Linked DNA regions of Kribbella solani. The protein of the gene in region 1 interacts with the protein of each later gene in a pairwise test. Links are inferred from orthologs where the notes say so. Each region holds a gene or a part of one and is shown in the gene's direction. Other genes may lie near its edges.

What was found. The genes of interacting proteins can lie anywhere in the genome.
Region 2: the proteins of HDA44_RS20625 (region 1) and ndk interact in binary tests that used the Escherichia coli proteins (3 or more experiments, as listed by UniProt). The link is inferred for Kribbella solani from one-to-one orthologs.

The regions. Positions count from the first base shown.
Region 1 is NZ_JACHNF010000001.1:4,530,958-4,536,632, forward strand. Bases 1,537-4,499 are described here. They hold HDA44_RS20625 (uracil-DNA glycosylase), read left to right. Parts: upstream 1,537-2,654; coding sequence 2,655-3,344; downstream 3,345-4,499. Other genes in these bases: HDA44_RS20615 (LCP family protein), read left to right, coding at 1,537-2,092; HDA44_RS20620 (DUF1990 family protein), read left to right, coding at 2,101-2,670; HDA44_RS20635 (DUF979 domain-containing protein), read left to right, coding at 4,211-4,499. Outside these bases: HDA44_RS20605 (phytanoyl-CoA dioxygenase family protein), read right to left, coding at 1-104; HDA44_RS20610 (helix-turn-helix domain-containing protein), read left to right, coding at 175-978; more of HDA44_RS20615, read left to right, coding at 1,061-1,536; more of HDA44_RS20635, read left to right, coding at 4,500-5,182; HDA44_RS20640 (DUF2891 family protein), read left to right, coding at 5,191-5,675. UniProt on the Escherichia coli protein: Excises uracil residues from the DNA which can arise as a result of misincorporation of dUMP residues by DNA polymerase or due to deamination of cytosine.
Region 2 is NZ_JACHNF010000001.1:3,329,378-3,333,477, reverse strand. What follows is about bases 1-2,744. They hold ndk (nucleoside-diphosphate kinase), read left to right. Parts: upstream 1-1,039; coding sequence 1,040-1,450; downstream 1,451-2,744. Other genes in these bases: mreC (rod shape-determining protein MreC), read left to right, coding at 2,633-2,744; mreB (rod shape-determining protein), read left to right, coding at 1,594-2,622; HDA44_RS14950 (DUF4233 domain-containing protein), read left to right, coding at 674-1,036; HDA44_RS14955 (bifunctional folylpolyglutamate synthase/dihydrofolate synthase), read left to right, coding at 1-677. In the rest of the region: more of mreC, read left to right, coding at 2,745-3,568; rod shape-determining protein MreD, read left to right, coding at 3,573-4,100; mrdA (penicillin-binding protein 2), read left to right, coding at 4,100-4,100. UniProt on the Escherichia coli protein: Major role in the synthesis of nucleoside triphosphates other than ATP. The ATP gamma phosphate is transferred to the NDP beta phosphate via a ping-pong mechanism, using a phosphorylated active-site intermediate.

The DNA.
Region 1 (5,675 bases):
AGCCGCGCGCGTAGTACGTCGCGTTCTGATCGCTCCGGTTCCGGTACGACCTGCAGTACGCCCAACCGTTCTTCGTCGAGCACGTATCCATTCGAAGTCAGCACATCTCAATGACACCGGCGTACGCCACCGAACGGAATGGACACGGCGCCGTACTTCTTGGACTCTTGTACCGTGCCGAACTGGTCGATCTACCTGACTCCAGGGGTCTTCGAGCGTGAACTTGGACTCTTCTGCTTAGGCGCCGGTGAACAGACACATGGTGCACTACCAGCCCCGGAACGCGCCCTCGGCTGCCATGCACTCGTCTGGCTCAAGGAAGGCCACGGCCACCTACTCCACGGCCCCGACCGCCAGTCGTACGAAGTACGCGCGCCGGCACTGCTGACACTCTTCCCCGGCGTACTACACGGCTACCGCCCCGCCACTCGCTGGCGACAGGCGTGGACGCTGTTCAGTGGCTCAGCAACCGATGCGCTCACTGCACTTGGTCAACTCGATGTCAGCCAACCAGTCCGCCAGTACAGCGATCCACGCCCACTGGACCGTGCGTTCACTCGGCTACTGCGCATCAGCGGCCAGCACAACCCCGTACAGCTCACCGGTGCTCTCTACGACCTCATCGGTGAAGCTGGAACAACGACGGGCGATGGAGTGGCCGCGCAGCTCGCTGACCTGGCATGTACGCCGATGAGCGTTCAGGACTACGCCAGTGCGCTCGGACTGACCGTACGCGAACTCCGCGATGCGGTACGCCGTACCACAGGCTCAACTCCACAGGAACTGATCCTGAGTACCAGACTCAGCTATGCAAAGGTTCTGCTTGCTGAGGAGGACCTGTCCGTCGCCGCGGTCGCCCGGCGGGTCGGGTACGACGATCCGGCGTACTTCAGCCGCCTGTTCGCCACCAGGGTTGGGATCTCGCCGGTCGCGTTCCGGCGATCTGGTTCGCTCTCCGGGCCGATTTCCTCCCTTTGAGGGAGGCGGCGGCTACTTTCGGACGTGTAAAACCATTCACTGGGGTGACGTGTCCGGGGTCCGGCACCGATACGGTCGTGGCATGAGTGAAACGCAGCCCATCGACCCGCGATACGCGGACCGGTCGCCACGGCCTTCGGCGCGGAAGCCGAAGAAGCGGCGCAACTGGTTCCTCCGGACCGTCGGACTGATCGTCCTGCTGTTCGTCCTCATGCTGATCGCGGTCCCGCTGTACGCGTGGAGCCGGATCGACAAGATCGAGGCGATGCCGACCGGCACCCGGCCGGCCGAGACGCCGGGGACGACGTACCTGATGGTCGGATCGGACGCCCGCGAGAATCTCAGCCGCGCGGAGCGGGCCCGGCTGCACACCGGCGGTGACGCCGGACCGGCCCGGACCGACTCGATCATGCTCATGCACGTACCGAAGTCCGGCCCGACCGTGCTGATCAGCATCCCGCGGGACAGCGCGGTGAACATCCCCGGCGTGTCCGGCCGGCAGAAGATCAACGCGGCGTTCAACAAGAGCCCGGCGCTGCTGATCCAGACGATCGAGAACACCACCGGCCTGCGGATCGACCACTACGTCGAGGTCGGCTTCGGCGGCTTCGCGTCGGTGATCGACAGCGTCGGCGGGATCAACATGTGCCTGCCGAAGCCGATGAACGACAAGCTGGCGCACATCAACCTGCCGGCCGGCTGCCAGAAGCTCGACGGCGTCAACGCCCTCGGGTACGTACGGTCCCGGCACGCGGACGGCCAGAACGACTTCGGCCGGGTGCAGCGGCAGCGGGAGATGGTCGGCGCGATCGCCAAGAAGGCCAGCTCGCCGTCCACCTTCCTGAACCCGTTCCGCTACTACGGCGTCGCTACCAAGGGCGTGGACGCATTGACCGTCGACAAGGACATGAGCCTGTTCGACTTCATCCGGTTCGCCCGTGGCATGCGAGCGATCTCCGGTAGCGGCGGAGTCACGCTGACTGTCCCGATCAGCAACGACAACTACCACCTGAGCAACGGCCGAGGCGTAGCCGTGAAGTGGGACACCGCAAAGGCGAAGGCCATCTTCGACGCGATCAAGGCCGACAACACCTCCGGCCTCAAGAGCAGCTAGCGAGTCCGATGAAGCTGGAAGACCTGGCGGACCTGCGGTTCAACTACGACGCCGTAGGTTCGACTCGGTACAACAAGACGCCGCAGGGCTACCACCGGCTCAAGCATCGCGTTCTGCTTGGTGCTGGGGACGACGTGTTCCAGCTGGCCAGTGACGGGCTGCTGCAGTGGCGCATGCACCGTGGCGCGGGGCTGCCGGTGCGGGCGACGGACACGCCGCCGCGCATCGGCACCAACGCACTGGCCAGCATGACCGCCGGCCTCCTGTTCAACCGGCTACGTACGCTGTCTCCGCTGAACCGGTTGGGCCTGCCAGTGCCCTGTCGCGTCGTCTGGACAGTCAACGAACCAGACCGCATCGGCTTCGCGTACGGAACGCTGCCAGGCCACCCAGCATCCGGCGAGGAGTCATTCGTCGTCACCCGGGACACCGACGGCGTACACCTCACCATCCGCGCCTACAGCCGCGCCGCCACTTGGTACACCCGCCTGGGCGGTCCGCTCACCCGGCAGGTGCAGCAGTACACGGCACGCCAGTACGCGGCTGCTCTCCGTCGCCTGGCATGCTGTGGCGGGTGACTGCTAAGGGTTTGGCTGAGTTGGTGGCTCCGGACTGGGCCGAGGCGTTGAGTCCGGTTGAGACGACCGTCGCGCGGATGGGCGAGTTCCTCCGTGGCGAGATCGCAGCCGGACGTTCGTACCTACCGGCCGGTGAGAACGTTCTGCGCGCCTTCCAGCGGCCGCTGGGCCAGGTGAAGGTGTTGGTGGTCGGCCAAGACCCGTACCCGACGCCGGGACACCCGGTGGGACTCAGCTTCTCAGTGGCCCCGGACGTACGGCCGATCCCGCGCAGCCTGGCCAACATCTACCGCGAACTGATGGCCGACGTCGGCGTACCCGCGCCGTCGAACGGTGACCTGACGCCGTGGTCGGACCAGGGCGTACTGATGCTCAACCGAGTACTGACCGTGCAGCCGGGCAAGTCCGGTGCGCACCGGGGCAAGGGCTGGGAGTCCGTCACCGAGCAGGCCATCCGCGCGCTGGTCGAGCGGGGCGGTCCGCTGGTCGCGATCCTCTGGGGCCGAGACGCCCAGACGCTCAAGCCGATGCTGGGCAGCACTCCGTACGTGGAGAGCGCCCACCCGAGCCCGATGTCCGCGGACCGCGGTTTCTTCGGCTCCCGCCCGTTCAGCCGGGTCAACGCCCTCCTGGAGCAGCAGGGCGCCGCACCGGTCGACTGGCGCCTCCCCTAGGTAACTCGCACGCCTCTCCGCACTCCCACCTGACTGTAGATACCTCCGCTTCCCACTCCCGCCTGGCTGTAGATCTTGTTCTAATGATCCATTGCAGGATCGTTGAACAATCCTTATGGTGAACGGAACATCTCTCCCCGTAGCTACACCGTTCCGTCCCCGGGAGGAACCATGTGGGTTCTGCTCGCCATCGCGGTGGTGGTCGTCGGCTTCGCACTGCGGATCAACTCGATGCTGGTCGTCACGGCGGCCGGCATCGTGGCCGGACTGATCGGCGGGTTGTCGCCGGTCAAGATCCTGAACGCCTTCGGTGACGGCTTCGCCGGCAGCCGGTCCGTCACCGTCTTCATCGTCACGCTGCCCGTGATCGGGCTGATCGAGCGCTACGGCCTGCAGCATCAGGCCCGGAAGCTGATCAGCAAGCTGGCGGTCGTCACCACCGGCCGGCTGCTGGCCGTGTACCTGCTGATCCGGCAAGGCACCGCGGCCCTCGGCCTGACCAGCATCGGCGGTCCCGCGCAGGCGGTCCGCCCACTCATCCACCCGATGGCCGCCGGCGCCGCGGAGCGCCGGTACGGCAAGCTGCCGGAGAAGGTCCAGGAGAAGATCAAGGCGTTCGCCGCCAGCGCCGACACGGTCGGGCTGTTCTTCGGCGAGGACATCTTCGTCGCGATCGGTTCGATCCTGCTGATCACCGGCTTCGTCGACGCCACCTACGGCCTGCACCTGGAGGCCATCGACATCGCGGTCTGGGCGATCCCGACCGGCATCTGCGCCCTGCTCATCCACGGCACCCGCCTGCTCCTGCTGGACCGCAAGCTCGACAAGCTGGCCGCCGAGCTCAAGGCCGAGAAGGAGACCGCGCGATGATCAAGGTCGAGTGGTTCTACTGGCTGTGCGGGCTCTTCTTCGTCGTGATCGCGCTGCAGGTGCTGAACGATCGCAGCAACCCGAAGCGGCTCGGCAGCGCGGCGTTCTGGGGCATCCTCGGAGTCTCGTTCGGCTACGGCACGTTCGTGGTGAACAAGCAGGCGCCGTCCTGGCTGCTCGGCATCGCGGTCATCGGTCTCGCGGTCCTGGCCGGATCGGGTTTCCCGGGCAAGGGCGCGGAGCGTACGACCACGCCGGCCGAGCGCGTACACCTGGCCGATCGCTTCGGCAACAAGCTGTTCCTGCCCGCGCTGGTGATTCCGATGGTCGCGGCGCTGTTCGGCGCCTGGCTGGCCAAGGTGAAGCTTGGTGACGGCAGCCTGCTCCTGCAGTCCGGTTCCGCGACCATCATCGGCCTCGGCGTCGCGTCGATCCTCGCGCTGATCGTCGGGATGACGCTACTCAGGCCGAAATCCCCTGCGATCCCTATGCACGAAGGGCGGCGGCTGCTGGAGCACATCGGCTGGACCGCGATCCTGCCGCAGATGCTGGCCACGCTGGGGCTGCTGTTCAACGCATCCGGTGTCGGCAAGGCGGTGGGCCGAGTCACCGATCACCTGGTACCCAAAGGTTCGCTCATCGCGGCGGTCGCGCTGTACTGCATCGGGATAGCCGTCTTCACCATCATCATGGGCAATGCGTTCGCCGCGTTCCCGGTGATGACGGCCGCGGTAGGTTGGCCGCTCCTGGTGCAGCAGTTCCACGGCACACCGGCCGTGGTGTTCGCGATCGGCATGCTGGCCGGCTTCTGCGGCACGCTGTGTACGCCGATGGCAGCCAACTTCAATCTGGTCCCAGCGGCTCTGTTGCAGATGAAGGACCAGTACGGCCCGATCAAGGCGCAGATCCCGACCGCTGTCCCGCTGCTGGGCTGCAACATCGTCCTGATGTACTTCTTCGCGTTCTAAGGAGAGTCATGGAGTACGCGGCCTGGGCGCGCATCGCCTGTGAGGTTCTGGACACGCGGTACCCGTATGGCAGCGCGCATGCGTCACGGGGTCCGGACGACGTCGATGTGACTCCGGAGCGGCTGCACCCTGCCTTCCACGGCTCGTACGACTGGCATTCCAGTGCGCACATGCAGTGGTCGCTGGTCCGGCTGCTCACGCTGGCGCCGGATCAGCGCTCGATCGACCTACTCAACCAGCGGCTCACGCCTGAGGCGATCGCTGTCGAGGCTGCGTACCTGCGCGAGCGGCCTGGGTACGAGCGCCCGTACGGCTGGGCGTGGGCCGCCATGCTCGTCGCTGCTGCCCGCGACACCCACTGGGCGGCAGCACTTGCTCCGCTGGGTGCGGTGATCGCGGACCTGGTCATGGCGTGGCTACCGAAGCAGGCGTACCCAGTACGTCACGGCGCACACCTGAACTCGGCCTTCGCACTAGCACTGCTCCACGAGGC
Region 2 (4,100 bases), 1.2 Mb from region 1 along the record:
TCGAGGCACTGTTCGGCGCCAGCCCGGAGACTGAGGGCCGGGTCACCACCGAGCTGCTGCAGACCGGGTTCGAGCAGGTCACCAGCCCGGGCCGGATGGAGGTCGTCCGGCAGAGCCCGACCATCGTCGTCGACGCCGCGCACAACCCGCACGGCGCGGAGGCGACCGCGGCCACGGTCTCGGAGGTCTTCCAGTTCCAGCCGCTGATCGGCGTCCTCGGCTGCATGAAGGACAAGGACGTGTACGGGGTCCTGGAGGCGTACGAGCCGATCATGGAAACCGTGGTGTGTACGCGGAACAGTTTCGTCGAGCGCTCGATGCCGGCCGAGGAGCTGGGTGAACTGGCCGCCGAGGTGTTCGGCGAGGACCGGGTGCTGGTCCGGCCGCAGCTGATCGACGCTATCGACGACGCGATCCGGCTGGCGGAGGAGAACGCGGTCGCGCTCGGCTCCGGCGGGGTGCTGATCACCGGCTCGGTGATCACCGCCGGCGAGGCCCGCGCCCTCCTCGTCCGCAAGCCGAAGAACGAACCGGCCGACCGGCTCCCCGGCGACCACCTGACCGCTGACCACCTGGCTGCCGACGACCTGCCCGGACAGGTGCTGGGCGACGGCGTGGGCGGAGAGCTGCCGGACGATGAGCTGCCGGACAATGAGCTGAAGGGCGAGTCGCGGTGAGGTCGCTTGCTTCGATCGTGCTCGCGTTCGAGTCGATCGTGCTCGCGCTGGTCACGCCGGTGATGATCTCGGTCGCGAACATCCGCCCCGCGGTCGCCGTACCGGTCTGCCTCGGGCTCTTCCTGCTGGCGCTGATCTCGGCCGGCCTGCTGCGGTTCCAGGCCGGGTACGTGCTCGGCTCGATCGTCCAGGTCGGCGCGGTCGGCCTCGGCTTCGTCGTACCGGTGATGTTCGTCCTCGGTATCGCCTTCGCCGCCTTCTGGGTGGCCGCGATCGTCCTCGGCCGCCGGATCGAAGCGGCCAAGAAGGCCAACGAGCAGCTAGGCTCATCCGCCCCGACTACTTCTAGAGAGAGTTGACAGATGTCGCAGCGCACTCTGGTCCTGCTGAAGCCCGACACGGTCCGCCGCGGCCTGGTCGGTGAGGTGCTGGGCCGGTTCGAGGCCAAGGGCCTCCGGATCGTCGCCATGGACCTGCGCACGATCGACGCCGACCTGGCCGATCAGCACTACGCCGAGCACGTCGACAAGGGTTTCTACCCGCCGCTGCGCGACTTCGTCACCAGCGGTCCGCTGGTCGCGATGGTGCTCGAGGGCGACGAGGCGATCGAGGTCATCCGCGCCCTGAACGGCGCCACCGACGGCCGCAAGGCCGCCCCCGGCACCATCCGCGGCGACCTCTCCCTCTCCAACCGCGAAAACCTCGTGCACGGCTCCGACTCCGAGGAATCGGCCTCCCGGGAGATCAAGCTCTGGTTCCCCGACCTCCCCTGATCCACGGCGGATCCGCGCAGGGCAGTGCGGACTGCAGGTGAAGAGGCGGATACGATACGTGCTGGGCGGACGGGTCGTGTCGGTCCACGGGCTGAGGGTGGGTCGCGCTTAGCCTGGTCGGGGACCGAGTGGGAGGTGCCGCGGTGGCGAACAGCATGCTCGGCCGCGACATGGCGGTCGATCTCGGGACGGCGAACACCCTGGTGTACGTCCGTGGCCGGGGCGTCGTGCTGAACGAGCCGTCGGTGGTCGCGACCCGTACGGACGAGCCGCGCGAGGCAGTGGCGTTCGGGCACGAGGCGAAGAAGATGATCGGCCGGACGCCGGGGAACATCACCGCGATCCGGCCGCTGAAGGACGGCGTGATCGCCGACTTCGACGCCGCCGAGCAGATGCTGCGGTACTTCATCCAGCGCGTGCACCGGCGGCGGTACTTCGCCAAGCCGCGGATCGTGGTCTGCGTACCGTCGGGAATCACCGCGGTCGAGCAGCGCGCGGTCCGGGACGCCGGGTACATGGCCGGCGCGCGCAAGGTGTACATCATCGAGGAACCGATGGCGGCCGCGCTCGGCTCGAACCTCGAGGTCCGGGACGCCACCGGCAACATGGTCGTCGACATCGGCGGTGGAACCACCGAGGTGGCGGTGATCTCGTTCGGCGGCATCGTCACCAGCCAGTCGATCCGGGTGGCCGGCGACGCCATCGACAAGGCGATCGTGAACTACTGCAAGAAGGAGTTCTCGCTGCTGCTCGGCGAGGCCACCTCGGAGCAGATCAAGATGACGATCGGGTCGGCGTTCCCGACCACCGACGGGCCGGACAGCGAGATCCGCGGCCGGGACATGGTCTCCGGGCTGCCGCGGACGGTGAAGGTGTCGTCGGCGGACATGCGGCAGGCGATCGAGGAGCCAATCACGGCGATCGTGGACGCGGTCAAGGCGACGCTGGACAAGACCCCGCCGGAGCTCGCGGGTGACATCGTCGACCGGGGCATCGTGCTGACCGGTGGTGGCGCGCTGCTGAAGGGGATGGACGAGCGGCTGCGGCACGAGACCGGGATCCCGATCCACGTCGCGGAGAACCCGCTGGACGCGGTCGTGCTCGGGGCCGGCAAGTGCGTCGACAACATCGAGACCCTGAACCGCATCCTGGTCACCGACAACCGGCGCTGAGGCTCCACCGATGCTCAAAGACCTCGGTACCCCGGCCCGGAGCGCGATCCGGTCGGCGGGTACGCCGCTGCGCTCGGCCGGCCTGCCCCGGGAGATCCGCCGTCGCCGGACCGTACTGGTGCTGGTGATCCTTGCCTGTTTCACCCTGATCGTGCTGGACGCCCGCCGCTCGACCGGTTCGCCGGTGGAGCCGTTGCGCTCGGCCGCGGCCGGTGTGTTCGGCCCGCTGGAGTCGACCGCGAGCGAGGCCCGGCAGCCTGTGGACAACCTCCGCGACCGATTCGCCGAAGTGGATAGGTTGAAGGCAGAGAATGAAAAACTGAAAAGTGCCAACGAAGATCTGACCAGGCAGCTGAACACCTCCGACTACGCCCGCAGCCGGGCGCAGGAGCTGGACCGGCTGCTCAAGGTGGCGCCGGCGTTCACGATGACGCCGGCCCGGGTGATCGGGGTCGGCGGGGCGCAGACCTTCAACCACACGGTCACGATCGACGCCGGTACGGCCGATGGCGTGCGGCCGGACATGACGGTGCTGAACGGGACCGGGCTGGTCGGCCGGGTGGTGCGGACCACCCAGGGGACCGCGACCGTGCTGCTGATCGGCGACCGCAACTCGACCGTGGGCGGCCGGCTGAACGCGACGATGGCGCTGGGCTTCGTCTCCGGGCGTGGGGACGTGGCCGGCACCCTCGACTACAAGCTGGTCGACCCGAAGGCGCGGCCGAAGGTCGGCGACCGGATCGTCACCTGGGGTTCCACCGGCAACGCGCCGTACGTACCGGGTGTCCCGATCGGCGTCGTCACCTCGGTGACGCCGAACGAAGGCGCCCTAGGCTCCACCGCGACCATCAAGCCGTTTGTCGATCCGACCCGGATCGACACCGTCGGCGTGGTGACCGGACCACCGGCCCGGCCACCGCGTACTCAACTGGGAAAGGGGAACTGACCACGTGATCGCACTACGCATCGGGCTGGCGGCCCTTTTCCTGATGGTCGCCGTGACCGTGCAGACGTCCGTACTGTCGAACATCGCCGTCGCCGGGGTGACGTGCGACCTGACGCTGATCGTGGTGATCGCGCTGGCACTGTCGCGCGGGCCGGAGTGGGGCGCGATCGCCGGGTTCGCGGGCGGTCTGCTGCTCGACATCGTCCCGCCGGCCGATCACACCGCCGGTCGCTGGGCGTTGTCGCTGGCGATCGCCGGATACGTCGCCGGCCTGATCCGCCGGCAGAACTCGAGCGGCCCGGTCGGTCCGCTCGGCGTCGCGCTGACGGTCGTGCTCGGGACGGCGATCTCCTTTTTCCTGTACAGCGCGACCGGATCGCTCTTGCACGATCCGTCGGTCGACTGGGGTCAGTTCGGCGTCCGCCTGGGCATTTCCGCCGGGTACGACGTGGTCGGTGCGATCGTGGTGATCCCGCTGGTGATGTGGATCATGGGCCGCGTCCAACCCGCGCGTGAGCGACGGGTCGCGCCG